Regions from separate parts of the Nocardia sp. NPDC020380 genome, predicted to be linked through region 3. Evidence: riboswitches for the same ligand, from Rfam matches in the RefSeq annotation. Region 3 holds a riboswitch; each other region holds the start of a gene.
What was found. Region 3 has a riboswitch for S-adenosylmethionine ahead of ACH438_RS16175 (amino acid ABC transporter permease). Riboswitches for the same ligand answer to the same signal wherever they lie in the genome.
Positions count from the first base shown of each region.

Region 1: another riboswitch for S-adenosylmethionine. It lies ahead of ACH438_RS18715 (bifunctional o-acetylhomoserine/o-acetylserine sulfhydrylase); the one in region 3 lies ahead of ACH438_RS16175 (amino acid ABC transporter permease).
Region 2: another riboswitch for S-adenosylmethionine. It lies ahead of ACH438_RS15280 (aminotransferase class V-fold PLP-dependent enzyme); the one in region 3 lies ahead of ACH438_RS16175 (amino acid ABC transporter permease).

Region 1 is NZ_JBIRVQ010000006.1:441,485-451,475, reverse strand. It holds gene ACH438_RS18725 (MFS transporter) at 1-1,364, opposite strand, end outside; gene ACH438_RS18720 (TetR/AcrR family transcriptional regulator) at 1,506-2,222, shown strand; SAM riboswitch class IV at 2,235-2,345, shown strand; gene ACH438_RS18715 (bifunctional o-acetylhomoserine/o-acetylserine sulfhydrylase) at 2,442-3,788, shown strand; gene ACH438_RS18710 (homoserine O-acetyltransferase) at 3,785-4,948, shown strand; gene ACH438_RS18705 (hypothetical protein) at 5,161-5,319, shown strand; gene ACH438_RS18700 (DUF3017 domain-containing protein) at 5,385-5,630, opposite strand; gene ACH438_RS18695 (tRNA (cytidine(34)-2'-O)-methyltransferase) at 5,737-6,201, shown strand; gene ACH438_RS18690 (hypothetical protein) at 6,251-7,258, shown strand; gene ACH438_RS18685 (error-prone DNA polymerase) at 7,458-9,991, opposite strand, start outside.
Region 2 is NZ_JBIRVQ010000005.1:281,583-291,573, forward strand. It holds gene ACH438_RS15245 (MDR family MFS transporter) at 8-1,669, opposite strand; gene ACH438_RS15250 (crotonase/enoyl-CoA hydratase family protein) at 1,763-2,584, opposite strand; gene ACH438_RS15255 (2-oxo-4-hydroxy-4-carboxy-5-ureidoimidazoline decarboxylase) at 2,798-3,118, shown strand; gene ACH438_RS15260 (YbaK/EbsC family protein) at 3,159-3,632, shown strand; gene ACH438_RS15265 (flavin reductase family protein) at 3,772-4,236, shown strand; gene ACH438_RS15270 (LysE family translocator) at 4,279-4,956, opposite strand; gene ACH438_RS15275 (heme oxygenase (biliverdin-producing)) at 5,197-5,850, opposite strand; SAM riboswitch class IV at 6,064-6,177, shown strand; gene ACH438_RS15280 (aminotransferase class V-fold PLP-dependent enzyme) at 6,230-7,543, shown strand; gene ACH438_RS15285 (hypothetical protein) at 7,626-7,814, opposite strand; gene ACH438_RS15290 (DUF2752 domain-containing protein) at 7,868-8,362, opposite strand; gene ACH438_RS15295 (hypothetical protein) at 8,487-9,167, shown strand; gene ACH438_RS15300 (TetR family transcriptional regulator) at 9,253-9,885, opposite strand.
Region 3 is NZ_JBIRVQ010000005.1:470,393-480,383, forward strand. It holds gene ACH438_RS16130 (LLM class flavin-dependent oxidoreductase) at 1-382, opposite strand, end outside; partial or broken gene ACH438_RS16135 (DUF1684 domain-containing protein) at 379-1,181, opposite strand; gene ACH438_RS16140 (NtaA/DmoA family FMN-dependent monooxygenase) at 1,178-2,542, opposite strand; gene ACH438_RS16145 (LLM class flavin-dependent oxidoreductase) at 2,551-3,627, opposite strand; gene ACH438_RS16150 (hypothetical protein) at 3,627-3,902, opposite strand; gene ACH438_RS16155 (LLM class flavin-dependent oxidoreductase) at 3,899-4,969, opposite strand; gene ACH438_RS16160 (GNAT family N-acetyltransferase) at 4,966-5,487, opposite strand; gene ACH438_RS16165 (ABC transporter substrate-binding protein) at 5,484-6,461, opposite strand; gene ACH438_RS16170 (amino acid ABC transporter ATP-binding protein) at 6,510-7,274, opposite strand; gene ACH438_RS16175 (amino acid ABC transporter permease) at 7,271-8,146, opposite strand; SAM riboswitch class I at 8,156-8,251, opposite strand; gene ACH438_RS16180 (flavin reductase family protein) at 8,326-8,874, opposite strand; gene ACH438_RS16185 (HhH-GPD-type base excision DNA repair protein) at 8,982-9,560, opposite strand; gene ACH438_RS16190 (methyltransferase domain-containing protein) at 9,634-9,991, shown strand, end outside.

The sequences.
Region 1 (9,991 bases), on a different contig from region 3:
TGGATGGCGGCCCGTTCCATCAGGTGATCGACGGCCGGGTTGTTGCGGGCGTACCGGTCGGCCACCTGCACCGAGATGGTGGTCAGCAGCGCCGTGCCGATGGAACCGCCGACCTGCTGCGCCGCGTTCAGCAGCGCACTGGCCACCCCCGAATCCTCGGCCTCGACCTGATGCAGGGCCGTGGTCTGCATGGAGACGAACAGGCCACCCATGCCCAGCGCGATCAGCAGCATCGCCGGCAGCAGACTGCTGGCATAGCTGTCACCGAACTCCAGCCGGGACAGCCACAGCAGGCCCGCCGCGCCCAGGATCGAACCGGCCAGCATCAGCGGCCGCGGCCCGATCTTCGGCAGCAGCGCCGAGGCGACACCCGCCGAGATCGCGATCCCCGCCGGGAACGGCAGGAACGACACACCGGCCTTCAACGCCGAGTAGTGCTGCGTGATCTGCAGGTAGAAGCTCAGGTTCAGGAACATGGCGAACATGGCGATCGGCACCAGCAACGCCACCAGATACGACCCGCCGCGGTTGATCTCCCCCGGAATGCGCAGCGGCAGCAGCGGATTCGCGGAGCGTCGCTCGATGGCCACGAACGCCACCAGCAATGCCACACCCGCGATGAGCAGTCCCAGCGTGGTGGAAGCGGTCCAGCCGTCGGAAGCCGCCCGGCTGAAGCCGTACACGATGGCGATCAGGCCCAGCGTCACCGTGACCGCACCCGGCAGGTCGTACCCGCCGGTCCGCGGCGCCGGCACATCCTTGATCACGAAGGCGAAGGCGCCGATCAGCGCCAGCAGCGCGATGGGCGTGTTCACCAGCAGCGACCAGCGCCAGTTCGCGAATTCGGTGAGCGCGCCGCCCGCGATCAGGCCGATGGCCGCGCCACCCGCCGACACACCGGCGAACACACCGAAGGCGCGGGCGCGTTCCTTGGCTTCGGTGAAGGTCACCGACACCAGCGACAAGGCCGCGGGGGCCAGCAGCGCACCGAAGGCGCCCTGCAGCGCACGGCCCGCGAAGAGTTCGGTCGAGCTCTGCGCGAGCCCGGCCAGCGCCGACGCCCCGGCGAAGCCGACCAGGCCGATCATCAGGATGCGGCGCCGGCCCAGGTAGTCGGCCAGCCGGCCGCCGAGCAGCAGCAGACCGCCGAAGATCAGCGTGTAGGCGGTCAGCATCCACTGCTTGTCGCCGTCGCTGATGTGCAGGTCCTTCTGCGCGAAGGGCATGGCGATGGTGACGATCGTGGCGTCCAGCACCACCATGAGCTGCGCCATGGCGATCACGCCGAGCGCGAACCAGCGGCGGGAATCCTTTGCGCCGGTTGATCTTTCGTCTATGTCTAAGGCTTCTTGCGAGGCTGTCATGTCATCTCCTCGGGGGGACGGTCCGGGACGCTGCAAACCATACTGACCCCCACCGACAATTGACGTCAAGCGAAAAATGTCTGACTGCGACAGTTGTCATACGGCGACGCGATCCGCCCCGGTGGCGATACCATGGGAACCATGTCCGCCAATTTGTCAAGTGCCGGCTTGCTGCATCGCCGCAGCTCCGGGTTGCGCGAACGCAAGAAGCAGCAGACCCGGACACGGATCATCGACGTCGCGCTACAGCTCTGTGACGAGCAGGGTTTCGACGCCACCACGGTCGAGCAGATCGCCGACGCCGCCGATGTCTCCCCCCGCACCGTGAACCGGTACTTCGACAGCAAGGAGGCGATCGTCATCGCCCCCATCGAAGGCTGGGGACAGGCACTTGCCGACGAGCTGCGCGCCCAGCCCGACAGCGGCGACGAAATGGAGGCGTTGTTCGCCGCCTTCCTCGTCATCGTGGACCGCGTCATCGAGGCCGACGAGCCGGTGCCCTTCCGCTGGTTCCAGCAAATGCAGCGCATCAGCCGCGACAGCACCGCGGTCCGCGCCCTCAGTATGGAATCGGCCGACACCAAGACCCGCGCCATGACCGAGGTGCTCGCCGAACGCCTGCACCTGCCCCAGGACCACCTGACGGTCCGCATCATCGCCGCCACCTGGCACGGCATCGTGCGGGTCGGCATGGAGTGCGAATTCGACGCCGAGTCCGAGTTCCCGGACTGCACCACCGCCTCGACCGCGCGCATGCTGGCCGACAATGTTCGCGCCGCATACAACGAATTCCGGCGTTGCTGCTGCAAATCGAATGTGGCAAGCCCCACTGCGGAAACCGGAGCGACCGCCCGCTAGAATCTCGCATCAGGTCAAGAGCATCAGCGCGAAGCCCCGGCTCGCTGATCGGCAACCCTCCAGCTGCGGTGGGGTGCTCCGGGTGAGGACCGGGCGCTCGAGGGCCGAGCGCAAGCGCACTGTAGGAGGTTCCCGAAATGTGTTGTTGTCGAAGCCGATCCGTCTTCCGATAACGTCAGACTTCCGCCATTCGGCGACCTTGTTCTCCCGGAGTTGAACATGAGTGACTCGACCGCGCCCGCGACCCCTTCGCCCGAGGCGATCGACCCGGCCCAGTGGTCCTTCGAGACCAAGCAGATCCACGTCGGCCAGGCCCCCGACGCAGCGACCGGCGCCCGCGCGCTGCCGATCTACCAGACCACCTCGTACGCCTTCCGCGACACCGACCATGCCGCGGCGCTGTTCGGGCTCGCCGAGCCTGGCAATATCTACACCCGCATCATGAACCCCACCCAGGATGTGGTGGAACAGCGCATCGCGGCCCTGGAAGGCGGTGTGGCGGCGCTGCTGCTGTCCTCCGGCCAGGCCGCGGAGACCTTCGCCATCCTGAACCTCGCGGGGGCGGGCGATCACATCGTCTCCAGCCCGCACCTGTACGGCGGCACCTACAACCTCTTCCACTATTCGCTGCCCAAGCTGGGCATCGAGGTCTCCTTCGTCGAGGATCCCGACGATCTGGAGCAGTGGAAGGCAGCGGTCCGCCCGAACACCAAGGCCTTCTACGGTGAGACGGTCGCCAACCCGAGCAGCTCGATCTTCGATCTGCCGGGCATCTCGGCCGTCGCGCACGCCGCGGGCGTGCCGCTGATCGTGGACAACACGGTCGCGACCCCCTACCTGCTGAACCCGCTGCGGCACGGCGCGGACATCGTCGTGCACTCGGCCACCAAGTACCTGGGCGGCCACGGCTCGGCCGTCGCGGGCGTGATCGTGGACGGCGGCACCTTCGACTGGACCGTGAAAGACGCTGCGGGCGAATCGAAGTACCCCGGCTTCACCACCCCGGATCCGAGCTACCACGGCGTGGTGTTCGCGGATCTGGGCGCACCGGCCTACGCGCTCAAGGCGCGCGTGCAGTTGCTGCGCGATCTGGGTTCGGCCGTGGCGCCGTTCAATGCCTTCCTCATCGCGCAGGGCATCGAGACGCTGAGCCTGCGGGTCGAGCGGCACGTCGCCAACGCGCAGGCGGTCGCCGAATTCCTGACCGGGCAGCCGGGCGTGACCACGGTGTATTACGCGGGACTCCCGGACTCCCCCTGGTTCGAGCGCGGCAAACAACTGGCCCCCAAGGGTGTCGGCGCCATCGTGTCGTTCGAGCTGGCCGGCGGCATCGATGCGGGCAAGAAGTTCGTGGACGCCCTGACCCTGCACAGCCACGTCGCTAACATCGGGGATGTGCGCTCGCTCGTGATCCACCCGGCCTCCACCACGCATTCCCAGCTGACCCCCGAGGAGCAGCTCGCTTCCGGTGTCACGCCTGGTCTGGTGCGTCTGGCCGTCGGTATCGAGGGCATCGACGACATCCTGGCGGACCTGCGGGCCGGGCTGACGGCGGCGGCAAGTTGACCGTGAACACCACCTCGAGCACCTCCCGGCATGCGGCGGAAGTCCTGCTTCCGCCGCCCGATGGGACGCTCGGCAGCATTGCGATCGGGGATGTCCGGCTGGAGAACGGCGATGTCATCCCCGACGCGATGCTGGCCGTGCAACGGTGGGGCGAACTCTCCGCGAACGCCGACAACGTGGTGCTCGTGGAGCATGCGCTGACCGGTGACTCGCATGTGGTGGGCCCTGCCGATGTACATCACGTCTCACCGGGCTGGTGGGACGGCATCGTCGGGCGGGAAGCGCCGGTGGACACCCGCGAATGGTGTGTCATCGCCACCAATGTGCTCGGCGGTTGCAAGGGTTCCACCGGGCCGGCGTCGCTGGCCGCGGACGGAAAGCCCTGGGGCGCACGGTTTCCCGAGATCTCCATCCGCGACCAGGTGGCCGCCGAGGTGAAGCTGTTCGACCTGCTCGGCATCGACCGGCTGGCCGCGGTGGTCGGCGGGTCCATGGGCGGTATGCGGGTGCTGGAATGGATGGTCGGCAACCCCGAAAGGGTCGGCGCCGCACTGGTTCTCGCGGTCGGCGCGCGCGCCACCGCGGATCAGATCGGCACCCAGACCACCCAGATCGCCGCCATCCAGGCGGATCCGGACTGGCAGGGCGGCAACTACCATGGCAGCGGCCGCATCCCGGTCGCCGGCATGGGCATCGCGCGGCGCATCGCGCATCTGACCTACCGCACCGAGTTCGAGCTGGATCATCGTTTCGAGAATCACGCGCAGGGGGACGAGAACCCTTGGGCGGGTGGCCGTTACGCGGTGCAGTCGTATCTGGAGTATCAGGCCGACAAGCTGGTGGCACGGTTCGATCCGGCCACCTACGTGCTGCTCACCGAGGCCATGAACCGGCACGACGTGGGCCGCGGCCGGGGCGGTATCGAGGCGGCGCTGGGCGCGACGCCGGTGCCGTGCGTGATCGGCGGCGTGGATTCGGATCGGCTGTACCCGCTGCGCACGCAGCAGGAGCTGGCCGAGTTGCTGCCGGGCTGTAAGGGCCTGGAGATCGTGCGCTCGCGCGATGGGCACGACGGTTTCCTCACCGAGACCGAGGCGGTCGGCAAGCTCATGACCGAGGCCATGGATCTGGCCCGGGCGGCGCGTTCCGCGCGCGAGTGAGCCGGGTCACTGACATGTGCCGCGCGAATAATTAGGGTTTTCTTCGAATATGCGCGCACGCTCCCCCATAGAGGGTGCGCGCTAACGTCACGTGTCGAGTCTGTTTCGTTCGAATTGTCCTGAAGGACTGCCGGTTTCGCGCGCATGAATCCGCCGTAACCGTCCCGTAGAGATCCTTCTGCGATCCGCCGCGACCGATTATCGTGTCATGCATGGCAGCCTTCGATGACCTGGATCTTCGCACTCTCGTCGACCTGCTCAACGACGAGGAACAACGCGAATTACGCCCGGCCGTACTCCGTGTACTGAACCGACTTCCCGACCAAGAGGTGCTCCGCCGCGAGCTCTGCCGCCGCCTCACCTCGGTCTGACCAGCCCCGATCACCCGCCGAATTGCGGCTGCGGTTCCGGCCGCAGCCCCGAATCCCGGCAGGCTCTAGGTGACGCCGAGCGGACTGATGGTGGCCGCCAGCACGATGATCGCCACACCCGTCACGGTCAGCCAGCCCACGTCGAAAGGCTTGCTCCGCACCGCCAGCAGACCCACCCGGTCGGCCGGCAGCACCAGGCGCAGGGCCGCGGCCACCAGTGCCGCACCGCCGAACACGTAGGTCCCGCGCCGCCACCGGTCCGCGGACAACAGCACCACGGCCACCACCAGCACCGCGGCGACCAGCAGCATGGGCAGGTTCTCGCGCACGGAGGCCCAGAAACGACTACTGCGGCTCTCGGGCGCGGTATGGGCTCCAGTCACGGCCCCGAGCTTACGTTCTGGGATGCTGTAGCGCGTGTTCCATCTGGTGTTCTTCGAACCTCGTATCCCGCCCAACACCGGCAATGCCATTCGACTGGCCGCCGGTACCGGTTGTGAGCTACACCTGATCGAGCCCCTCGGCTTCGACCTATCCGAGCCGAAGCTACGCCGGGCCGGGCTCGACTATCACGATCTGGCGGTGGTCACCGTGCACAGCTCGCTCGCGGCCGCCTGGGAGGCCATCCAGCCCGAGCGGGTCTTCGCCTTCGCCGCCGCCGCGACCACGCACAACACCGAGATCGCCTTCCGCAAGGGCGATGTCCTGCTCTTCGGCCCCGAACCCACCGGCCTCCCCGCCGAAGTCCTGGACGATCCCCGCGTCACCGCCCAACTCCGCATCCCCATGCTCCCGGGCCGCCGCTCCATGAACCTCTCCAACGCCGCCGCCGTAGCCGTCTACGAAGCCTGGCGGCAACTGGGTTTCCCAGGCGCGGTGTAGTTTTCCCGTACGCTCGGGCGAGCAGGCTGACCTGGAAGGAAAGACGGAGATGGCCAAGCGTTTTCTACTACTGCTAGCGGCCGTGCTGGGGGTGATCCTGCTGGCGACGGGGACGGCTGCGGCCGGTCCGGTCACCATCAAGGACGACTCGCACGTACTCGACCAGACCAAGGTCACCGATGCGGCGAACCAGCTGCCGGATCCGGTGCAGATCTTCACCACCGAGAAGTTCTCCGACAATCGGGCCAAGTTCGACGCGGAGGCCCAGAGCCACGTGAAGAGCACGACCGACGTGGTGCTGGCCATCAACACCAAGTCGCACTTCTTCTCCGTCCGGACCGGCACCGATTCGCACATCCGTGACGCGAACCCGGCCCTGACGGCCTTCAAGAACTCCTTCGGCAACAACGATTACACGGGCGCGACCGTCGCCTCCCTGAACGCCTTGAAGACCGCCGCGGACCAGCCCGCGCCCAGCCGCGCCGGCGCCCCCGCGCCCGCGGCCGCACCCAAGAAGAGCCACGGCGGCTTCGGCTGGCTGGGCCTGCTCTGCCCGATCATCGTGATCGTCGGCATCGTGGCCCTCGTGGTCTCGCTGATCCGCCGTCGCCGCGGTCCTCGCGGCCCGGGTGGTTTCGGTGGTCCCGGCGGCTACGGCCCCGGATACGGCGGTCCCGGCGGACCCGGCTACGGAGCACCCGGCTACGACCCCAACTACGGTCCGGGCGGCTACGCTCCGCGCCCCGGCATGAGCCCCGGCGCCGCAGCCGGTCTCGGCGCAGTGGGTGGCGCGGTCGGCGGCGGCCTGCTCGGCTACGAACTCGGCCGCATGGAAGGCGAACGCGAAGAGCGCCGCGACGACACCAACTACGGCTACGACCCGAACCAGCAGTGGGGCGGCGACCAGGGCCAGCAGCAGTGGGGCGGCGGCGGTGGCGACACCGACTTCGGCAGCGGCGGTTCCGACTTCGGCGGCGGTTCCGACTTCGGTGGCGGTGGCGATTTCGGTGGCGGCGGAGGCGATTACTCCGGTGGCGGCGGAGACGGCAGCTTCTAGCCCCCGCAACACAATTCACGGCGGCGCCCCGCGAAAGCAGGGCGCCGCCGCTGTCTCCCGGACCCGCCGCCACCGTCTTCAGACCTGCCGCCGCAGCGTGGGCGGCAGCGGCAACAATCTCCACCGGGCGTGCTGTGGCTCCCCGCATTTGCGGGGAGCCACACCATTTCGGTTGGGCCGCTTCTTCGCGGCGGGCGGGTCAGCGGAAGTCGCGGGAGCGGGCGGTGATGCGGAGGTCCATGCGCTGGAGGTGTTCGGCGACGATTGTGACTGCGCCCTCGGCATTCTGGATGCGGCCGCGGACGAGGAGGGCCGGGGCGGATTGGGCGAGGCGGCGGTAGCGGGCCCAGAGGCCGACCGAGCAGACGACGTTCACCATGCCGGTCTCGTCCTCGAGGTTGAGGAAGGTGACGCCGCCGGCGGTGGCGGGCCGCTGCCGGTGCGTGACCGCGCCACCGACCAGAACCCTTGCGCCGTCGCGGATGTCGAGCAGGCGCGCAGCCGGCACCACACCGAGGGCGTCGAGGCGCTCGCGCAGGAATTCGGTGGGATAGCTACCCGGGGACACGCCGGTCGCCCACACATCGGCGGCCGCCAGCTCCAGTTCGCTCATACCCGGCAGGGTGGGCGCGGCGGTGGCCGCGCCGGTGCCGGGCAGCCGGTCCGGCCGCTCCCCCGCCGCGGCGCCGGCCGCCCACAGCGCCTGCCGCCGGGTGACGCCGAGACTGCCCAGCGCACCCGCGGTGGCCAGCGCTTCCGCCTGCGGCACGGTCAATTCCACCCGCCCGGTGAGATCCAGGAACGAGGTGTACGGCCCGCCCGCCCGCGCGGTCACGATCTGCTCGGCCAGTTCGGTGCCGATGTGCCGCACCGCGGCCAGCCCCAGCCGCACCTGCATGCCCGCGCCTTCGAGGGTCGCCTCGGCGAGGCTGTGGTTGATATCGGGCCCGTGCACCGCCACCCCGTGCCGGCGCGCATCGGCGACCAGGGATTGCGGCGAGTAGAACCCCATGGGCTGGGCGCGCAGCAGTCCCGCGCAGAACGCCGCCGGATGATGCAGTTTGAACCACGCCGAATAGAACACGAGCGAGGCGAAACTCTGCGAATGGCTTTCCGGGAACCCGAAATTCGCGAACGCGCACACCTTCTCGTAGATGCGGTCGGCGATTTCCCCGGTGATGCCGTGCAGATCCCGCATGCCCTGATAGAAGCGGTCGCGTAGCCGTTCCATCTTCTCCGGTGAGCGTTTGGACCCCATGGCGCGGCGCAGTTGATCAGCTTCGGCGGCGGTGAAGCCCGCGACATCCACCGCCATCTGCATGAGTTGTTCCTGGAACAGCGGGATGCCGAGCGTGCGAGAGAGCGAATCCCGCAGCGCCTCATGGTCGTATTCGACCTTCTCCTGCTCGTTGCGGCGCCGGATGTACGGGTGCACCGACCCGCCCTGGATGGGCCCGGGCCGGATGAGCGCCACCTCCACGACCAGATCGTAGAAATTGCGTGGTTTCAACCGCGGCAGGGTCGCCATCTGCGCCCGCGATTCCACCTGGAACACGCCGACCGAGTCGGCGCGGCACAGCATGTCGTACACGCCCTCCTCGGCGAGGTCCAGCCGATGCAGTTCGACCGTCGTGCCCTTGTGCTCACGCACCAGATCGATCATGTAGTGCAGGGCGGACAGCATGCCGAGCCCGAGCAGGTCGAATTTCACCAATCCCGCCGCGGCGCAATCGTCCTTGTCCCACTGCAGCACACTGCGGTCGGCCATGCGCGCCCATTCGGTCGGGCACACGTCGGCGATGGGCCGATCACAGATCACCATGCCGCCGGAGTGGATACCGAGATGCCGTGGCAGGCCCTCCAATTCGCCGGCCAGCGCCAGCACGTCCGCCGGGATCTCGGTGTGTTCTTCCTGCGCGACCCCGGTCCACCGGCTCACCTGTTTGCTCCACGCGTCCTGCTGCCCGACCGAGAAGCCCAGGGCGCGTGCCGCATCCCGCACCGCGGACCGGCCGCGATAGGTGATCACATTGGCGACCTGCGCCGCGTACTCCCGCCCGTATTTGGCGTAGACATGCTGAATGGCCTCCTCGCGGCGATCGGATTCGATGTCCACGTCGATATCGGGCGGCCCGTCCCGCTCCGGCGACAGGAAGCGTTCGAACAGCAGCTTGTTGGCGACGGGATCCACATTGGTGATGCCGATGGCGTAGCAGACCGCGGAATTGGCGGCGGAACCCCGGCCCTGGCAGAGGATGTCGTTGTCGTGGCAGAAGCTCACGATGTCGTGCACGACCAGGAAGTAGCCCGGGAACTTCAGTTCCCGGATGACCCGCAGTTCGTGCTCCAGCTGCTGGTACGCCTGCGGATTCCCGGCACGCTCGCCGTAGCGCCGGGCGGCGCCGCGCAGGGTGAGTTCCCGCAGCCAGCTGTTCTCGTCGTGGCCTTCCGGCACCTCGTAGGGCGGTAGTTTCGGGGCGATCAGCCGTAGGTCGAAGGCGCATTCGCGGGCCAGGGCAACGGCATTCGACACCGCTTCCGGGCAGGCCGCGAACAGGCGCGCCATCTCCGCGCCGGAACGCAGGTGCGCGCCGCCGGTGGGGGCGAGCCAGCCGGCCATATCGTCGAGGCTGGAACGCGCGCGCACGGCGGCCAGCGCCATGGCCCGGCGGCGTTGCGGGGGTGCGGCGAAATGCGCTCCGGTGGTGGCGAGTACGGGCAGGCCGATCCGGT
Region 2 (9,991 bases), 190 kb from region 3:
CGGTTTCTCAGCCTTCCGCGGCGGCGGCCGTGAGTCCGGCCGTCGTGCGCAGCGGCACTTCTTTCCAGAACAGCACCAGCACGAAGGCCAGCAGGGTCACGCCGGAGGTGATCAGGAATACCGTGGACAGGGATTCCGCGAATCCGACCTTGAACGGATGTGCCAGTACGGGATTCAGCTTCTGAATTACCGAACTGTCGTTCAGGACGCCTTGCACCGCCGACAGATTGTGGCTAAGGAAGCCTTGCGACAGCGCCATATCCGCGGGATTACCGTCGTGCGCGCCTTTGGCCACGGCTTGCAGGAACGCCGGATTCTGTCCTGCCGCACGCAGTTGCGAGCTGATATTCGGGGTGAGGCGGTCGAACAGTACGGACAGGAATACGGCCGCGCCGAGGGTGCCGCCGATCTGCCGGAAGAAGGTGGCGGCGGCGGTCGACACTCCCATGTCCTTGGGCGGCAGCGCATTCTGCAGGGCCACGATCAGCGGCTGCATGAGATTGCCGAGCCCGAAGCCGACGCAGAGCATGAACAGCATGACTATCCAGAAGTCCGTGTCCGCCTTCAGATAGTGCAGCAGGAACAGACCGAGGGTGATCATGGCCGCGCCGATCAGCGTGTAGGCGCGATAGTGGCCCGTCTTGGAGATCAATTGGCCGGACAGGATGGATCCGATCATCATGCCGAGGACCATGGGGATCATTTGCAGGCCGCCGAGCATGGGGGACGCACCGCGTACCGCCTGCAAATACTGTGGCAGCAAGAGGATTCCGCCGAACATGCCCGCGCCGACGACGAACGAAATGACCACGCCGAGCGCGAACGTCCAATTCTTGAATATGCGTAATGGAACCAGTGCGGCATCGCCGAGCGCGGCTTCCACCAGCACGAATCCGATGATGGCGACCACGCTGACCACGTAGCAGAGAATGGATCGCGCACTGAGCCAACCCCATTCGCGGCCCTGCTGGGCGACGATGAGCAATGGCGTGATGCCGATGGCGAGAATGGCGGTGCCCCAATAATCCACGCGATCGGTGGATCGCTCGCGCGGCGGCAGCCGCAGCACGCGGGTGACCACGACGAGCGTGAACAGCCCGATGGGCACGTTCACCAGGAACACCCACCGCCACCCTGCGATGCCGAGAATATGGTGCTGCCCGGCGAGCAGTCCGCCGAGTACCGGTCCGATCACGCTGGAGGTGCCGAAGACGGCCAGGAAATATCCTTGGTACCTGGATCTTTCGCGGGGGCTGACGATATCGCCGACGATGGTGAGGGCCAGGGACATGAGTCCGCCCGCGCCGAGGCCCTGGAGGGCGCGGAAGGCGGCGAGCTCGTACATGGACTGCGCGGTGGTGCAGAGCAGCGAGCCGACGAGGAACAGCGAGATGGCTGCCAGATAGAAGGGCTTGCGCCCGTACATGTCCGACAGCTTGCCGTAGAGCGGGGTGGCAAGCGTCGCGGTGATCAGGTACGCGGTGGTCGCCCAGACTTGGAGCGAGTAGCCGTTGAGATCGTCCGCGATGGTGCGGATCGCCGTGGAAACGATCGTCTGATCGAGGGCGGCGAGCAGGATGCCCAGCAGCAGACCGCTGAGTATCACCAATATTTCCCGGTGGCTGAAGTCACCGGTTTCGGTCGACTCGCCCACTTCTGAAGTAGCCATGGCCCAAACCTCCAGCCTTACCCGCCTCACGATAGGCCGATAAGCGGAGGTCCGTGGTCCTTTTACGCTGGGCGAGCGACCGACTCCGAGCTGCTACTTCCCTTGGAAGCGCGGCGGCCGCTTCTCGAAGACCGCCTGAATGGCCTCGGTGAGATCCTCGGACGGCAGGAAGGCCGCATTCCAGGCGGAGACATACCGCAGCCCGTCCGCGACCTTGCCCGCCTTGGGCTGGTCGAGCACGTCCTTGATGCCCTGCACCACCAGCGGCGGGTTCTCCGCGATCTCGCGGGCCAGCGCGTGCGCGGCGTCCAGCACGGCCTCCTGGTCGGCGTAGACGTCGTTGATCAGCCCGATCTTCTCGGCGCGGGCGGCGTCGATGTCCTTGCCGGTGTAGGCGAGTTCGCGCAGGTGGCCTTCGCCGATGATGCCCGGCAGCCGGTGCAGCGAGCCGATGTCCGCGACGATGGCGACCTTGGCCTCGCGCAGCGAGAACTTGGCGTCCGCGCTGGCCAGCCGGATATCGGCGGCCGCGATGAGGTCGAGTCCGCCGCCGATGCACCAGCCGGAGATGGCGGCGAGGACGGGCTTGTGCGAGTTCGCGACCGCGGTGACCGAGTCCTGCATGGTGCGCACGTGCCGCAGGAAATCGGTGCGCGGCCCGGCGAGCGCCTTGTCGGCCAGCAGCGGGCCGAACAGCGGGCTCATGGCGGGCAGGTCGAGGCCGTAGGAGAAGTGCTTGCCCGCTCCGGTGAGGACGATGGCCCGCACCTCGGGGTCGGCGTCGAGTTCGCCGAAGATGAGCGGCAGCTCGCGCCAGAAGTCCGGGCCCATGGCATTGCCCTTGCCGGGGCCGGTGAGCGTCACCTGTGCGACGTGGTCCTTGCTCTCGACGTCGAAAGCCTTCCAATCGGTCATCGGTCCAGCGTAACGGGATAACCGGGACCTTCCACCCCCGCCACTCGGCCCGCGCCTGTTGGCGCGGGCCGAGTAGTACCAACCGGTTCGCCGAGTTAGCCGGCGCGGTGTAAATCCTGTGCTAATTCTGCTGCGGCCCACTGGTTCCCGTGCCCCCGTGGACGGACCATTCTCTTCATCGCCAGAGCTCACGTGCGGGTGTGGAGGACCGAGATGATGATGCATCACGGAATCGGACTGGAGCGCTTCAATTCCCTGACCCGTAGCCGCGCCGTGCATGCCTTGTTCGAATGCTGCTGCAATGTGACGTGGGCGGCGAAGATCGCGGACGGCCGGCCCTACCCGAGTCATGAGGCGCTGTTCAAGGCGGGCGAAGCCGAACTGGACGCCCTGTCTGCAGTCGATCTGGAGCGAGTATTCGATTCCTGTGTGCACGAACCCGTTTCGGCGCACACCTTGGGGGAGCTGACCCGCATCACCCAGACCAGGCTGGAGACCATGCTGGGCCCGGAAGACGGCTACCCCGAATACTGATCCCCCGCACATCCACCGCAATCGATCTACCCTTGGTGCCATGCGCAGGTCCCTGCCACCGGTCGCGTCGAAGGTCTCCGACACCTTGATCGCGCGCGGCCATCACGGGGTGATCATCACCCAGGACAGTCCCACCCATACCGCACGGGAAGCGGCCGATGCCCTCGGCGTGCAACTCGGCGCGATCACCAAATCGCTGGTCTTCCTGCTCGACGACGATCCGGTACTGCTGCTGGTCTCCGGCGCGCACCAGGTGCATCTGTCCCGCACCGGGCAGCGACTGGAGGGCACGCTGACCCGCGCGCCGGCGGCTATGGTGCTGGCGGTGACGGGTCAGCCGATCGGCGGGGTGGCCCCGCTCGGCCATCCGACCAATCTGCCGACGTTCGTGGACAACGCCCTGTCCCGGCATACGGAGTTGTGGGCGGCGGGCGGGCATCCGAACACACTGTTCCGCACGACTTTCGGCGAGCTGGTGCGGATCACGGCGGGCCTGGCCATCGATGTGGACTAGGCAACACATGGGACAGGCTGGAATATCCGGGCAGCCGAGCACGTAGGTTCGTGGCGTGAGCGATTCTCCGGCGCCCGGGTCCGAGCTACATGTACCCGATGATCTGAGCGGCATCACCGCGCAGCAGTATCGGGCTGCCATGCGGCATTACCCGGCGGGCGTCACCATCGTCACCCTGAATTCGAAGAGCGGCCCGATCGGTTTCACCGCGACCTCGTTCGCCTCCCTCTCCGCCCAGCCCCCGCTCATCTCGTTCAATATCGCCGAGACGTCCTCCAGCATCGAATCCCTGCTGCAGGCCGAATCCGTGGTGGTGCATTTCCTCGGCGAGCATCAGAAGCATCTGGCGCAGCGTTTCAGCCGCACGGCCGAGGATCGTTTCACCGACCGGTCACTCTGGACCACCATCGAATCCGGTGAGCCGATCCTGCACGGCACCCCGATCTGGGTGCGCGCCACCGTCCACCAGCTCCTCCCGATCGGCGACCACACCTTGGTCATCGGCCTGGTCACCCGGGTCCACGACAACACCACCGACGGCCCCGCCGCCGGCCCGCTGGTCTACTACAACGGCGCCTATCACCGCGCCGAGATCGCCGACTGACTCACACCGCGGAGTTCGATTCGGCCCGTGCAGGAGTCCGGCTCAGACCGCCGAGGCAGCCGTCCCGATCCCCAGTGCGGCCAGGATCGCCGCACTCGCCTGTTCCAGCCGCGCCCGCACCTTGGGCCGCTTCAACATGGCCACCGCCCGCGAGGCCGCCACGGCCACCGCCACCATTTCGATTGCGGCGATGGTGGATTCGATGGCGCCCAGCGTGAGCGTGCCCCCGAAGGTCACATGCGTCAGGAACTGCGGCAGCACCGCCAGATAGAACAACCCCACCTTGGGATTGAAGATGCAAGATAGCAACCCCGCAGCGAACGCCGAGCGCAGCGACGACGCGCCCCGCGCCGCCCCGGCGGTTTCCCGCTGCGCCCCAGCCGCTTCCAGCTCCGCCCCGACCTCATCGAGCTCGGCGGCGGCCCGCCCCTGCTCCCGCCGATGCGCGAGCAGCGCCCGAACCCCCAGGTACAGCAGGTAGATTCCGCCGACCACCTTCAGCGTGCGATAGGCGGTGGCCGACTGCTCCAGCAGCGCCGCCACTCCCGCCGCGACGACAACCGCCCACACCAGCCCGCCGAAGGCCGATCCGATCGCCGCGGCCACGCCCTGTCGTGAACCGGCCATCGAGAACCGCAGCACCAGAAACGTATCCGGCCCCGGCGTGAGGGCCAGCAGAATGCACAGCCCCAGGAAACTCAACAGCAGCGCGATACTCACCGATCCATAGCAACCCATCCCGGCCCGCGAGCGCAAGAGCAGGCAAAACCTCGCGCACCCCGAACACCGGACCGGAGACCGCATCCCCGCCGCAGAGCGCGAGACCGCCGGCCGTGACAGCGCGCACGACCGGCGGTCTCTCAGCCGCGAAGATCCGCTTCCACGCGCCGGTCTCCGCGGCCGATCCGGCGAAGGTCGCCGATCCCTCCGACAGACCGGCGACCTTCGTGAATCTCGTTGTTACGCGGCGAATTCCGCGCCCAGCGCACGGAACAGGTCCGTGTTCAACGTGAATGCGTGCCGCGCCTCGTCTAGCACCCGCTCGACCTCGGGGCCCGCCACCGGCAGCCGGTCCAGGCTCTCGCGGTACTCCCGCTTGAACGCGGCCGGATTCGAGATCTCGTCGAAGACGTAGAACCGCACGCCGTCGCCCTTCTTGGGCAGGCCCCACAGCTTTTCGGCAGTCCCGCGGATGACCTGACCACCCGAGAGATCGCCCAGGTAGCGGGTGTAGTGGTGCACCACGTACCCGGCGGGCCAGGTCTGCGCGCATTCGTCGATGCGGGCGGCGTAGGCGGCGGTGGACGGCAGCGCGGTGAGTCCGTCGCGCCAGTTCTCGCCGCCGAGGTGCGCGAGATCGGTTTCGAGGGACTGCAGGCGCTCCAGTTCGGGGCGCACGAACGGCCCGGCGACCGGGTCGGAAGCCAATGCGGCGGAATGCTTTTCGAGGGCGGCGTACACGAACCAGAGTTGCGCGGTGTAGCGGTAGAACGCCTCGACCCCGAGCTGTCCGCCGAGCATGTCACGCATGAAGGTGGAGTGTTCGGCCTCGTTGTGCTGCTGCTCGGTCGCGGTGCGAATGAGCGTCGAGAAGGGCGTGGTGGTGTCCAACATGGTCGAGCAACCTCGTTTCAACTCCCCGGGCGCTCTCCTTTGGCTACCCTAACTTCTCCACCAACCGTACGCGCCAGCAACGATCGCGCGATTCGAACTTCGGGGCCCACCCGATCCAACTTTCGGATGATTTTGCGGCCGCTCCTATGGCATCCGTCACAGCGCGGGCCGGGGTTGACAAGCCGCCCGCCCATCTGCAAACCTCTCCAATCAGGTCATGAGTACCAGCGTTCAGCCCCGGCTTGCTGGTCGGCAACCCTCCTCCGCGGTGGGGTGCTCCGGGTGACGACCCGGCTGTCGCCCGACCGGGCGCGGCAAGCGCGGACTCTCGATCATTCGTTTTCTGATCGCGCGTCCATGGATCCGATGGGATTTCGTGATGACTGCTTTCGCCGACCAGACCTGTGCCCCGCTGGCCACCGTCTCGGGTTGTGAGCTGCAGGTGCCCCTCGTACAGGGCGGCACCACCACCTACGCCAACTTCGACTACGCGGCCAGCGCCCCCGCTTTGCAGCAGGTCACCGACCGGGTCGCGGAACTGCTGCCCTTCTACGCGAGCGTGCACCGCGGCGCCGGCTACGCCTCCCGCGTCTCCACCGACTGCTACGAGAACTCGCGCACCACCGTCGCCCGCTTCCTGAACGCGGCCGACGACCAGGTGGTCGTCTTCACCCGCAACACCACCGATTCGCTCAACCTGCTCGCGGCCTGCGTGCCCGGTGACACGGTGGTGCTGGACGTGGAACATCACGCCAACTTCCTGCCCTGGACGCAGCGCGGCCGCCGCGTGGTGCCGATCGCGGACACCATCGAGGAGACCATTCAGCGCCTGGTCGCGGAACTGTGCTCGAAACCCGCTGCGCTGCTTGCGGTTACCGGCGCCTCCAACGTGACCGGGGAACTGCTGCCGCTGGAGCGGCTGGCGTGGATCGCGCACCAGTGCGGCACCCGCATCCTGGTGGATGCCGCGCAGCTGGCCCCGCACCGCCGCATCGACCTGCGGACCACCGGCATCGACTACCTGGCCTTCTCCGGCCACAAGGCGTACGCGCCGTTCGGTGCGGGCGTGCTGGTGGGCCGCCGAGACTGGCTGGACCAGGCCGACCCGTACCTGGCGGGTGGCGGCGCGGTGCGCTCGGTGACCACCGACGGTGTCGAGTGGGCTCCGGCCCCGCAGCGGCACGAGGCCGGTTCCCCGAATGTGCTCGGTGTGGCCGCCCTGGCCGCGGCCTGCGACGCACTGGCCGCGCTCGACGAGACGACGGTCCTCGAACACGAGCAGTACCTCACCCACCGCCTCCGCTACGGCCTGAAAACCGTTCCGGGCGTGAACTTCCTGCGAATCTGGCGGGACAGCACCGACGCGGTCGGCATCGTGGCCTTCACCGTCGACGGTTTCGAGCCCGGCCAGGTCGCGGCCTACCTGTCCGCCGAGCACGGTATCGGCGTCCGCGACGGCCGCTTCTGCGCGCACCCGCTGCTCGCCCGCCTCGGCATGGACGGCGCCCTGCGCGCCAGCATCGGCCTCGGTACCACCGCGGCCGATGTGGACCGGCTCATCGACGCCGTCTCGACCCTCGTCGAAAAGGGCCCGGCCTGGAATTACACACGCACCGAAGGGCATTGGAACCCGGAGCCCGAGACCCGCCCGTTCGGCAAGGGCACCGAGGGCGCAGCGCCCTGCGGCTTCTGACCAACTCTGAGACAGCTCTTGGGGGTTCGGGGGCGGAAGCCCCGGCGCAGAGGGGTGGAGCCGCGAGCCCCCGAGAGTTGGGTCAGGGCACCAGGTAGCGGGCCGCTAGTTCTTCGACGAGGGGGTCGTCGTCCTCGACGGCGCTCAGCAGCACGAGGTCATCCTGGACCGACAGCTGCCGGACATCGTCCTGGTCCAGATCCAGCGGCCCGTCTTCTGTCAGCTGGCGCATCAATTTGGCGCGCACGCGTTCCTTCAGTGATTGGCTCATACCGAGAGCATGCCCCTGCCGTTATCGATCACTCGAACCGGCACGCCGCAAGGTCAGACCGGCGCGAGCCAGGTACCCCACGGCGAATTACGCAATACGGTGAAAGCGACCAGGAATGCGACGGTTATCCACAGCGCCGATCTGGGCAATATCCTCGGCAGCCCCGGAATTCGCTGCCCCCGCCAGCCCTGCAACACCCAGGTTCCCCACCACGCCAGGAATCCCAGCATCAGCGGCAGCAACAGGATATTGCTGTGAATGGCGTCGAGCACCCGCCCATCGGTGAGATCGTGCAATCCACGCAATCCACCGCACCCCGGGCACCAATATCCGGTCAGCTCATAGAACGGGCACACTCCGTACGACCCGGCCTGATGCGGATCCCGGAAATGCAAGAGCGCCAGCCCGCCCGCCACCACACCGCCCGCGAGCAGCGGCAATCCGGCGCTCACCCAGCGCGGCCTGTTCGAGGCGGCGGGGTGCGCCCGGTGGCTGGAGGTCTCGCCCACGGAATGTTCGCCGCAATCGGCGTCGGCAGCGGTGTCCACGAGCACAACGGTAGCCGCGCGGCACCGAACCTGCCAGGTCACCCACGTCCCGCTACCGCTGCGAGCCGTCCGCGCGGTGGGTATGCTCCCCCGGCAACAGTTTTCGATTCGGGGGCAAGTCCATATGAGCCAGAAGAATGGCCGCGGCAGAATCGGGGGTGCGTTCGCCGCTGTCGGCGCCATCCTCCTCATTATTTTCATCAGGGTCGGGGTGCGCGTCATCGGCCACCTGTTCGGCCTGATCGGCCTGGTGGTCGTGATAGTGCTGGGTGGCGGTGTGTGGTTCGCCGTCCGTAAACGCCAGGACGCCGAACCACCTCTCATCGCTCCACTTCCGGGCCAGCCGCAGCCCGGTCAGGGGCAGCCGGCCTGGCAGGCCAACCCGGGCTATCCGGCCCAGCCGGGATCGGGTTATCCGGCGCCGCAGGGATTCCCGCAGCAGGGCCAGCCGGGTAATCAACAGGCCCAGCCCGTGTACACCCAACCGGGCGCCGCGCAGCCCGGGCAGCAGGGTTATCCACAATCGCAGCCTGCCTATGGGCAACTGGGGCAGCAGAGTTACCCAGCGGCCCAACCGGCTTACGGCCGGCCCGCGCAGCAGGGCTACCAGCAGCCGGCGCCGCCGAGTTACTCCCAGCAGGGCTCGCCGAACGGGTATGCGCCGCAGCCGAACTACAGTCAGCCCGCACCGCATCCGGGCCAGCCGCGCCGGCCCGCGCAGCCGGGTCAGCAGCAGCAAGGGTACGCACCTGGGCAGGGATTCCAGCCGCGGCCGGACTATCCGCCGCAGGACTACCAGCGGTAATCCATTTCAGCGTTTGATCTTTCACGGCCCGGCCGGATGTTCCGGCCGGGCCGTTTGCGTTCATTTACTGCCCGCGGGCCAGATTTCAGCGCAGCGGTGCACGTTCGGCCACGGGCGCGGTGAGAACGCCCGCGAGCATGTCGACGACCTCTCCCCAGGCATTGACGTCCCCCGCCGGAACACGCTCGGCTTCCACAGCCCGCTCATGATCGGCGAGAAGCGCGAAGAGCACGGTCGGCAGCGCGCGTAATCGCCGCATCCGCAAGCGTTTCGGCAGGTGGTTCAATTCCCGGTCGAGCTGCTGCATGATGACCCGCACCGAAGTGCGTCGTTCACCATCGAGATTGGCCGCGTCGGTGACCGCCGGGTGCGTATGGATCTGCTCGAAAAACCGTGCGTAATGATGGATCCCGTGCCGTTCCGCAAGTTCGAACATGGGGATGACCAGCGCTTCCACCAGCCCGTGCACGCCGGGCGCACTTCCCGCCCCGGCTTGTTCGGCGAGCAGTTCCAGCCGCCGCACCTCGAGGGTGGCGAGCCGGTGCTCCACCACGGCTTCGATGAGCCCGTCGCGGGATCCGAAGTGGTATTGGATGGCCGAGTTGTTCCGCTGTCCCGCCGCGGCGGCGATATCGCGGAGCGGTACGGCGGGCCCGCGCTCGGCGATCAGTTGTTCCGCCGCGAGGATGATCCGCTCGCGTGCGTCGTTCACTGCCACTCGGTCCTCCGTCCTGCCTGGTGTGTGCACCATAGCGTCCAACCAGTGGATAAAGAACTAGTCCTTGACGATTAAGAATATGTGCTTAATGCTGCTTGTGACTGTC
Region 3 (9,991 bases):
CCGGCTCGGCGGCGGGCCGGTCTGCGGCGGAACGCAATTGGCCGCCGCGATGACCGGAACGGCCGAGGCCGAGGTCCAGCCGGCCCGGGTACAGCGCGTCGATGGTGCCGAAGGCTTCCACCACGGAAGCGGAGGTGTGGTGCCCCAGCTGTACGGCCGCCGAACCGACCCGGATGGATTCCGTTGCGGCGGCGATCAATCCGATGAGCGTGGTCGGCGCGGCGCTGGCCACCTGCGCGAAGTGATGCTCGGCCACCCAGAAGCGGTGGTAGCCCAGGCGTTCCGCCTGCTGCGCCAGGTCGATGGTATTGCGGAGGGCCTGTCGCGGCGTCGAGCCCGTGCTGACGGGCGACAGGTCAAGCACCGAGAGTGGGATGGTCATAGCGACTGCTCCTTGCGCGGATCCTGTTCGCCCGCTTCGACACTCACCGTCAGCCGGTTCTCGGCCGGCGCCACCGGGCAGGTGGCGTGATCGGTGAAGGCGCAGGGCAGGTTCACCGCCCGGTTGAAGTCCAGCGTCAGCGAGCCGTCGGCGGCCGGCCGGCCCAGGTCGAGGCGGCGCGCGCCGCCGTAGGTGGTGACCCCGCTGGTGGCGTCGGTGAACAGCGCGTGCAACCCGGCCTCGGCCGAGCCGAAGGCGATGAGCCGCTGCGTGGTGCCGCCGAGTTCGAAGGTCACCGTGCCCGCGGCGGAGTGGTGGTGTTCGAGGCCCGCCACCACGGCGCCGGTAGTGACCACCTGCGCCGATTCGTACGGTTCGAAGAGTCCGGTGACGGCCCACGCCGGATCCGCCTCGTACACCGGGATACCGGTGTACTCAGCCAGCGTGGTCGCGGCCGGATCGTGGATGCGCAGCGCGAATTGCCCGGTGCGCCGGATGACTTCGATGATCCGCTCGCCGGTGTGAACCTCCAGGCCGGGCGCCCCCTCGGCGGGCGTCAGCACGGCCGCGCCTGACCATCGAGCCGCAGGTCCGCACCGGATTCGACGGTCACATGGACGTTTTCACCGTCGGTCCGCCACAACCCCGGCAGTCCCTCGACGGTCTCGTCGGTGTCGCCGAGCCAATGCAATCCGGTGATGCTCAGCCAGCCCAGTGGCTGCCGTGCCCAGGTGTCGCGTCCGGCTCGGAATACGTCCCACTGCCGCTCGAATTCGGTGGCGGTGTCGGTAGCGGTCATGATGCGCGTACTCCTTCGGTGCCGTGGTGAGGGTGGCGCAGGCCCAGGTGGTCACGCAGGGTCGCGCCGGTGTACTCGGTGCGGAAGCTGCCGAGCGCCTGCAGTTCCGGGACGACCTGGTCGGCGAATTCGTCGAGACCGGCCGGGGTGAGGGACGGGACGAGCACGAACCCATCCGCCGCGTCGGACTGCACGTAGTGGTCGACATCGGCCGCCACCTGCCGGGGTGTGCCGACGAACTGCTGGCGGGCGGTGGTGGCGATGATGAGGTCGCGAATGGACAGCCCCTCGGCTTCCGCCTTGGCACGCCAGGCGTCGGCGATGGCGCGCGGATCCTTGGCGTGCCGGACCCGGCCGCGGGTGATGTTCACGTTCTCGACCGGGTCGATCGCGGGCAGCGGGCCGTCCGGATCGTAGGCGGAAAGGTCGCGGCCCCACACCTGTTCGAGGAAGGCGATGGCGGTCTGCGGCGTCACCTGCTGCCGGCGCAGGTGCCGGGCCCGCTCCTGCGCCTCCGCGGGCGTATCGCCGAGCACGAAGCTCGCGGCGGGCAGGATCTTCAGGTCGTCGCGGGCGCGGCCGTACTTGGCGAGCCGGTCCTTCACATCGGTGTAGAAGCGCTGCCCGTCGACGAGTTCACCGTGCGCGCTGAAGACGACATCGGCCTTGGCGGCGGCGAATTCGCGGCCCTCGTCGGAGTCCCCGGCCTGGATCTGCACCGGGTAGCTCTGCGGGCTGCGCGGCAGCACGAACTGCCCGTCGATATCAAACTGGTCGCTATTGAAGTGCACGGTCGGCGCGGGCTGCGCGAACACGCCCCGCTCCCGATCCACCACGAGCGCGTCCGCGGGCCAGCTGTCCCACAGCGCGCGCGTCGCGTCCACCACCTCGGCCGCGCGCGAATACCGCTTGGCGTGTTCGAGATAGCCGCCGCGCCGGAAGTTCTCCCCGGTGAACGCGTCGGAGGAGGTCACCGCGTTCCAGGCCGCCCGGCCGCCGGACAGATGATCCAGCGAGCCGAACTGCTTCGCCAGCTCGAAGGGTTCGTTGTAGGTGGTGTTGATGGTGCCCGCCAGCCCGAGCCGCGTGGTGACGCCCGCGAGCGCATTGAGCACGGTGAAGGTGTCCGGCCGGCCCACCACGTCCAGGTCGTGGATGCGCTCCCGATGCTCGCGCAGCCGCAGTCCCTCGGCGAGGAAGAAGAAGTCGAACAGGGCGCGTTCCGCGGTGCGCGCCAGATGCACGAAGGATTCCAAATCGATCTGGCTGCCCGATTCCGGATCGGTCCACACCGTGTGGTGATTGACGCCCGGGAAGTGCGCGGCGAGGTGAATCTGCTTGCGTATCCGATGGTCCGGCATGACTCTCCTCAAGCGTGCGCGTAGCGGTTGGCGGGACGCGGCAGGCCCAGCCGATCCCGCAGGGTCGGGATGAGCGCCGGCAGGTACGGCAGGGTCGCGGCCAGCGCGAGCGGGCGCAGCACCACACCGTCCGCGGCGCAGGCGGTTTCGACCTCGCGCAGCACCGTGCGCAATTCCGCGGCGGTGCCGATGTGGAAGACCGTGCGCGGTGCGCCGGTGGCGATCCAGTCCTCCAGCTGCGCGACATCCGCCGCGGCCGCATCGGCGGTGCCGGCCAGGTGGATGTCCACATCCAGCAGCACGCGCACCCGCTGCGGATCGCGCCCGGTCGCGGCCACGGCGGCACGGAGTTCGGAGCGGGTCGCGGCGGCGGCCTCGAGGCTGGGCGCGGTGATGCGGATCAGATCGGCGCGGTGCACGGCCAGCCGGATGCTGTGCGGATCGGCGGCCCGCACCGTCACCAGCGGCTGCCCCTGCGGGGGACGCGGCGTGATGGACGGGCCCTGCACCGCGAAATGCGTTCCGGTGAAGTCGATGTAGTGCAGCTTCTCGCGGTCGATGAAGCGGCCGGTGGCCTGGTCGCGGATCTCGGCGTCGTCCTCCCAGCTGTCCCACAACCGGGTGACCACCTCCACCGCCTCGTCGGCCTCCGCCCAGCGGGAGCGATCGTCCTGTTCCGGCTTGCGGCCGAACAGTTTCGCGTCACCCGCGGATACCGCGACCTCCCAGCCCGCCCGGCCGTGCGTCGCGAAGTCCAGGCTCGCAATGGCTTTGGACAGATGGAACGGTTCGGTGTGAGTGACCGTGGCCTGCGGGATCAGGCCGATGCGGCGGGTGAGCGCGGCGGCGCGAGCGGCCACCGCGACCGCGTCCAGGCGGCCGATCGCACCCTCGGGTTGCAGTGCGAAGGAGTCCGGCAGGAAGGCGAGATCGATACCGGCGTCCTCGGCGGCCCGCAGGGCGTCCACCCAGTAGTGCGCGCCGAACAGCTCCTCGGCCCGGGAATCCGGCCGCCGCCAGGACGCGGGGTGCGCGCCGGTGCCGGACAGTTCCAGGCCCAGCAGCAAGGGCGAGATATGCGCCATCAGGCTGTCCTCTCGAGCGGAATAGAGTTGGTGGAGAGCGCATTCCGGACTACGCCCACGGCGGCCGGCGCCGCGCCGCCCACGACCGCCGGATCCGAGCAGGTCGGTGCCTGCGACAGGCCGTAGCGCAGGGTGCCTCCGGCTTGCGGCGGGCCCGTGGGCGCACCACCCGGGCTGTCCGAACCGCCACCGCAATCCGCGAGGCCCAGGGTGGTGACGGCGAGCACGCCGGCCAAGGCCAGCGGTCGTCGCGTCCGGGCGTGGGTAAAGCTCATCGGGGATCTCCGGAGGGGTAGCGATCGGCGCCGAGCGGACGGCTCGGGATGCGGCGGCGCAGTTCGGGCGCCACCTCCGCCTGGAACAGTTCGAGACTTTCGCGGTGCTGCTTATCCGTGCGGCCGTCACCATCGGCGTTGAGGTGAACCACTTCGTGCCCCAGTCGCTCGTGATAGCGGGACAGCTTGTCCAGCACCTGCTGCGGGCTGCCGATGAGCGCGGAGGAGCGTTCGGCGAAATCCTCGACGGTCTCGAATACGACCGGCACATCGAACTTCCGGGCCGACGCCTGCCGCGCCTGGAAGATCGGACGGTAGGCGTCGATGGCCGCCTGCGAGTTCTCGGTGATCAGGAATCCGGCGGTGCCCGCACCCACCAGGGCCTCGGCCGGGTCGTGCCCGTAGGCGGCCCAGCGTTCCCGGTAGTGCTCGACCAGTTCGGCGTACGGGTCCACCGCATAGGTGACATTCGCCGAGAACAGCGGATCACCGTGCTGCGCCGCGTAATCCGCGGATTCCCGGCTGGTGGCGCTGCCGTGCCAGATGCGCAGCCGTGGCTGCAGCGGGCGCGGCAAGGCCTTGGCCTCCGTCAAGGACGGGCGGAAGCGGCCGCTCCAGGTGACGCTGTCGTGCTCCCAGAGTTGCCGGAAGAGTTCGTAGCCTTCCCGATTGCGGTCCCACTGATCATCGGTGGTGACGTGGAACAGCTTGGCCTGCGCCGCGCCATTGCCCTTGCCGATGATGAGTTCGAGGCGGCCGCCGGAGAGATTATCGAGTGTGGAGTAATCCTCGAAGGCGCGCACCGGATCCAGCAGGCTCAGGGTGGTGACGCCGGTGAACAGTGCGATACGCGAGGTGACCGCGGCGATGTGGCTCAGCACCACCGGCGGCGCGGCGGAGATGAACGGATCCTCGTGCCGCTCCCCCACCGCGAAACCGTCGTAACCGAGTTCCTCGGCCAGCTTCGCGCTGTCCACCACCCGGCGCAGCCGCTGCCGCGAGCTCTCGGTGGTGCCGGTGATCGGATCGGGGACGTGCGTGATCAGTGTCAGCAGCAGGAATTTCACGCCGGCACCGCCTCGGCCTCGGAACCGATGAACTTCTCGAAGGGGTGCACGAAGCCGACAAGCGCAGGGAGGTGGAGCGCCTTCTCCACGTCCGGTGGCAGCGGGATGTATCCGGTGGCCTTGTACAGCGCGACCGCCTCGGGCTGCCGCGGACCGGTGGTGAGGAAGATGCGCCGGTAACCGCGTTTGGCGACTTCGGCTTCCAGCTGCTCCAGCACGAATCGGGCCAGACCTTTACGACGGTGCTCGGCGGAGGTCCAGATGCGTTTCAGCTCGGCGGTTTCGGCGTCGTAGCGCTGGAAGGCGCCGCCCGCCACCACCTCTCCGTCCTCGACCACGACCAGCAGATCGCCGTAGGGCGGCGCGAAATCCTGCGCCGGATAGGCCAGCAGCCCGGCGTGCACCTCGCCGACCGTGCGGCCGTAGCGAGTGCTGTATTCGATGGCCAGTTCCGCCAGCAGCGGCGCGGCCAGCGGGTCGTGCTGTCCGACGTGAAATACGGTGCGGCTCACGCTCATCCCCTCTTCGGCAGGCCGGGCGGATCGATGCGGGACTGCTTCACGGCCTCGCCGCCGAGCCCCCAGTGGTCCAGCACCTTCTGATAGGTGCCGTGATCGATGGCGTACTGCAGCGCCTGCTGGACCGGGCCGATCAGGCCGTTGTCCTTCTTGGTGAGCACCGCGATCTCGGCCCGCAGCGCATCGCCCGCGCCCGACCAGGTCGCGATCACCTTCGACTGGCCGACCGCCGCGACGTGATACTGGGCGCTCGGGTTCGGGCCCACGTAACCGTCGATGCGGTGCGAGGCCAGCGCCAGGTAGTAGTCGTTGTTCTGCTGGTAGTAGGCGAGATCCAGCTTGGGCAGGCCGTCGGCGACGTTCTGGTCGTTCCACTTCACCAGCAGCTGTTCCTGATTGGTGCCCGAGGTGACGCCGATCCGCTTGCCCGCCAGCGACTTCCGGTCCGTGTAGGTCCAGTCCGAATCCTTGGGCACCTCCAGCGAGACATTGTCCAGCCGGTAGGTGGCGAAGTCGTACTTCTCCTTCCGCTCCTCGGTGACGGTGATGTTCGAGACGATGGCATCCACCCCACCCGAATCGACCTTGACGAAGTTCTGCGCGAAATCGGCCGTGCGGTGATCCACCTTCAGGCCCAGGATGTCGGCCACCAGCCAGGCGATATCGACCTCCGAACCGATCACGGTGCGGTCGTCGGTGGCGTAGAAACCCAGGGGCGGCGTCGCGCCGACCGAACCCGACACGACGAGCGTGCCGCGCTGCCGGATGGCGGCCGGCACCTGCGCCGCGATCGAATCCACCTTGTCGGCGTGAATGCGGGTCGACTGCTCCGGGCTCAGGTCGTAGGTGATCCCGTTGACCGCGCGGGTCTCGCTCGCACCACCGTCACCCTTGCCACAGGCCCCGGTGAGCAGGCTCAGGACGGTGAGGGCGATGAGAGCGCCGGTTCGCCTGCGGCGGCGCGCCAGAGACATGAGATGTGATTCCTTACGTGAGGGGCGGCAACGTCAGCGGCGGCATCGTCAAAGGACATGCGCGAGAAAGGCTTTGGTGCGCTCGTGGGCCGGATTGTCCAGCACCTCACCCGGCGGACCCTGTTCGATGATGCGGCCGGCGTCCAGCAGCACCACGGTGTCGGCCACCTCGCGGGCGAAACCGACCTCGTGCGTGACGATCACCAGCGTCGAACCGTCGCGGGCCAGGTCCCGGATCACATCCAGCACCTCACCCACCAGCTCGGGATCGAGCGCGGACGTGGGCTCGTCGAACAGCACCACCTCCGGCCGCAGGGCCAGCGCGCGGGCGATGGCGACCCGCTGCTGCTGCCCGCCGGACAGGCGGCGCGGATACTCATCGGCCTTGTCCGCCAGGCCGACTCGCGCCAGCAGCGCCAGCGCCTCGGCATTCGCCTCCGCCTTGGGACGGCCCTGCGAGGCGACCGGCGCCAGCGCCACATTCTCCCGGACCGTCAGGTGCGGAAAGAGATTGAAGTTCTGGAAGACGAAACCGATGCGCGCCCGCTGCCGCAGGATCTCGCGCTCGGACAGCTCGTGCAGCTTGTTGCCCTTACGGCGGTAACCCACCAGATCCCCGCCGACCCGGACCGTGCCCGCGTCCACCTGTTCCAGGTGATTGATGGTTCGCAAGAGCGTGGACTTCCCGGAACCCGACGGGCCCAGGATGACCGCGACCTCACCCGGCCGCACGGCCAGATCCACCCCGCCCAGCACCTCGTTCGTGCCGAAAGACTTACGGATGCCGCGCAATTCGACCGCGTACTCGCTCATTTCCGCACGCTGCCCTTCGCGAAATGCCGTTCGATATAGAACTGGATGACGCTCAGCACCGAGGTCAGCACGATGTACCAGACCGTCGCCACCATCAGCAGCGGCACCACCCGGCCGTTCCGGCCGTAGATGACCTGCACCTGATAGAACAACTCGGCGATCGCCATCGTCGACACGATCGACGTGCCCTTGAAGAGGCTGATCACCTCATTGGCCGCGTTCGGCAGAATGCCGCGCATGGCCTGCGGCGCCACGATCGTGAAGAACTGGCGACGCCAGGGCAGCCCGAGCGATCTGGCCGCCTCCCACTGCCCCTGATCCACCGAAATGATCCCGGCCCGAATGATTTCCGCCGAATACGCCGCCTGATGCAGGGCCAGGCCGATCACCGCGGCGGTGAAACCGCTCAGCGCCTGGTTCGTCTGGAAGTGCGCGAACTCCGGTCCGAACGGAATGCCGATCGACACCGTCTTGTACAGGTACGCCAGGTTGAACCAGAACAGCAACTGCACGATCAGCGGAATCGAGCGGAACGCCCAGATGTACGTCCACGCGATCGTCTGCAGCACCGGGTTCTTCGACAACCGGCCGATGGCCAGCACGATCCCGAGCAGGAAACCGATGAGGGTGCCCCAGAACGTCAATTCGAGGGTCACCTTCAGGGCCGCCAGCACCGACCTCGCGGTCACGTACTGCGCGAACGTGGACCAATCCCAGCCGGGATTGGTGACCAGCCCGTGCACGAACTGCGCGACCAGCAGCAATGCGACGGCGGCCGCCACCCAGCGCCACGGATGCCGCCGGCGGGCGATCGGCAACGCGCCGTCGTCGACCTCCTCGCGCCGTTCCGGCGGCGCGGCCAGGATGCTCATGACAATGTCCCTCCATCGGTCCTGGCGGGAAGCACCCGCACCCGAACGTGAAGGGGGTTGCTGCGACGTCTACGAGCCAGGTCTCTCGATCGCTCTGGATGGTGATGACGACGATACGAACCGGACCGGCGACTGTCGCCGTTCCGGATCACCGTGAATCGAATTGCGCCGCAACAGGACTAGCTCGCGGCTTCGCTGATAGCCCCCGCCCCGTCGTGCAGCGCGCGGAAACCGCTGCGATGGAAGACCAGTGGCTCCGACTCCGGGCGCACGCTCAGACGACGCACCCGCAACAACACCACCGCGTGATCACCGGCGGGCACCTGCGCGTGCACCGAGGTCTCCAGCCAGGCCGTGGCGCCCGCGATGAACGCCGCGTTCCCGTTCCCGGTGCGCAGGTCCACATTCCGGAAGCGATCCCCGGTGCGCGAGCTCAGATTCAGCGCCGCTTCCCGCTGCTCGCCGTCGAGCAGGCTCAGGCCGAGCCGGCTCGCCTTCTCCAGCTCCGGCCAGGTCTGCGACGAATACTGCATGCAGATGGATACCAACGGCGGATCCAGCGACACCGGCACGAAGGTGCTCACCACCAGCCCGTGCGCCACACCCCCGATGCGGGCGCATACCGCCACCACCCCGCTGGGGAAGTGCGCGAACGTCCGCCGGAGATCCGTACCGTCGACTGAGGTCAACGCGGCGGTCCCGCCGCGGATCGAGGTCAACTCGCCCATCGCCCCAGTGCAACACTCCCGCGCGGCCGCCGACAGGGTTGGGATCGGCCCGATCGCAAGGGGTGCGGAAACGCCGCGAACCCGCCCGAGCGGGTCCGCTCACCTACTCACTTCGACTTCGCCGCGGCTTTCGCCTGCTTCTTGAATTCCCTGACCTGAGTCAATGATTCGGCATCCGTCACATCCGCCACGGAACGCCGCGAACCCGCTTCGCCGTACGCGCCGGCGGCCTCTCGCCAGCCCTTCGCTTGCAGGCCTTCCTGTTTACCCAACAGGGCCAGGAAGATTCGCGCTTTCTGATCACCGAAACCGGGCAGCGCCTTCAAACGCTTCAATACTTCCTTGCCGTCCGGATCACCCTCGGTCCACAACGCGGAGGTCTGCCCGTCGTAGTGCTCGACAATGTATCGGGCCAGCTCCTGCACCCGGCGGCCCATGGACCGGCCGTACCGGTGAATGGCGGGCGGGGTCGCGGCCAGCTCCTCGAATTCCTCCGGATCCGCGTTCGCGATCTTCCGGATATCGAATCCGCCCATGCGGTCGGCGAGTTTCTGCGGACCACGGAATGCGTGCTCCATCGGAAACTGCTGATCGAGGGCCATACCCACCAAAAGGGCGAAATCATCCGTGGAAAGCAGTTCGTCGGCGGCGGGATCCTGCGCAATAACCAGCTTTCGGCTCACCATGCTCCGATCATCCCATCCATCCTGCGTTGCGGTGACGCGGGTCACGACTAGGCTTCGGCGCATGCCCGACACCATGGCTATTTCTTCAGTGGGAAACACGCCGCACGACGGCGGAGGCTCCGGACTGCGACCGGACCGTTTCGACCGCGACGGCCAGGACCAGCTGGTCGACGTCCAGGATCTGCAAGCCGCACTACCCGGCATCCGCAGGCTCCGGACCTGGGCGCACGACGCGCTCGCCACCCGCCCCGGCGAAAACGCCGTCGATATCGGCGCCGGCACCGGCTCCGAGGTCATGGCCTTCGCCGACCGCGTCGGACCGACCGGCACCGCCCTCGGCGTGGAACCCGATCCGGACCTGCTGGCCGCCGCCGAACGCCGCGCCCGCCAATCCGGCTCCACCGCCAAATTCGTCTCCGGCGACGCCTACG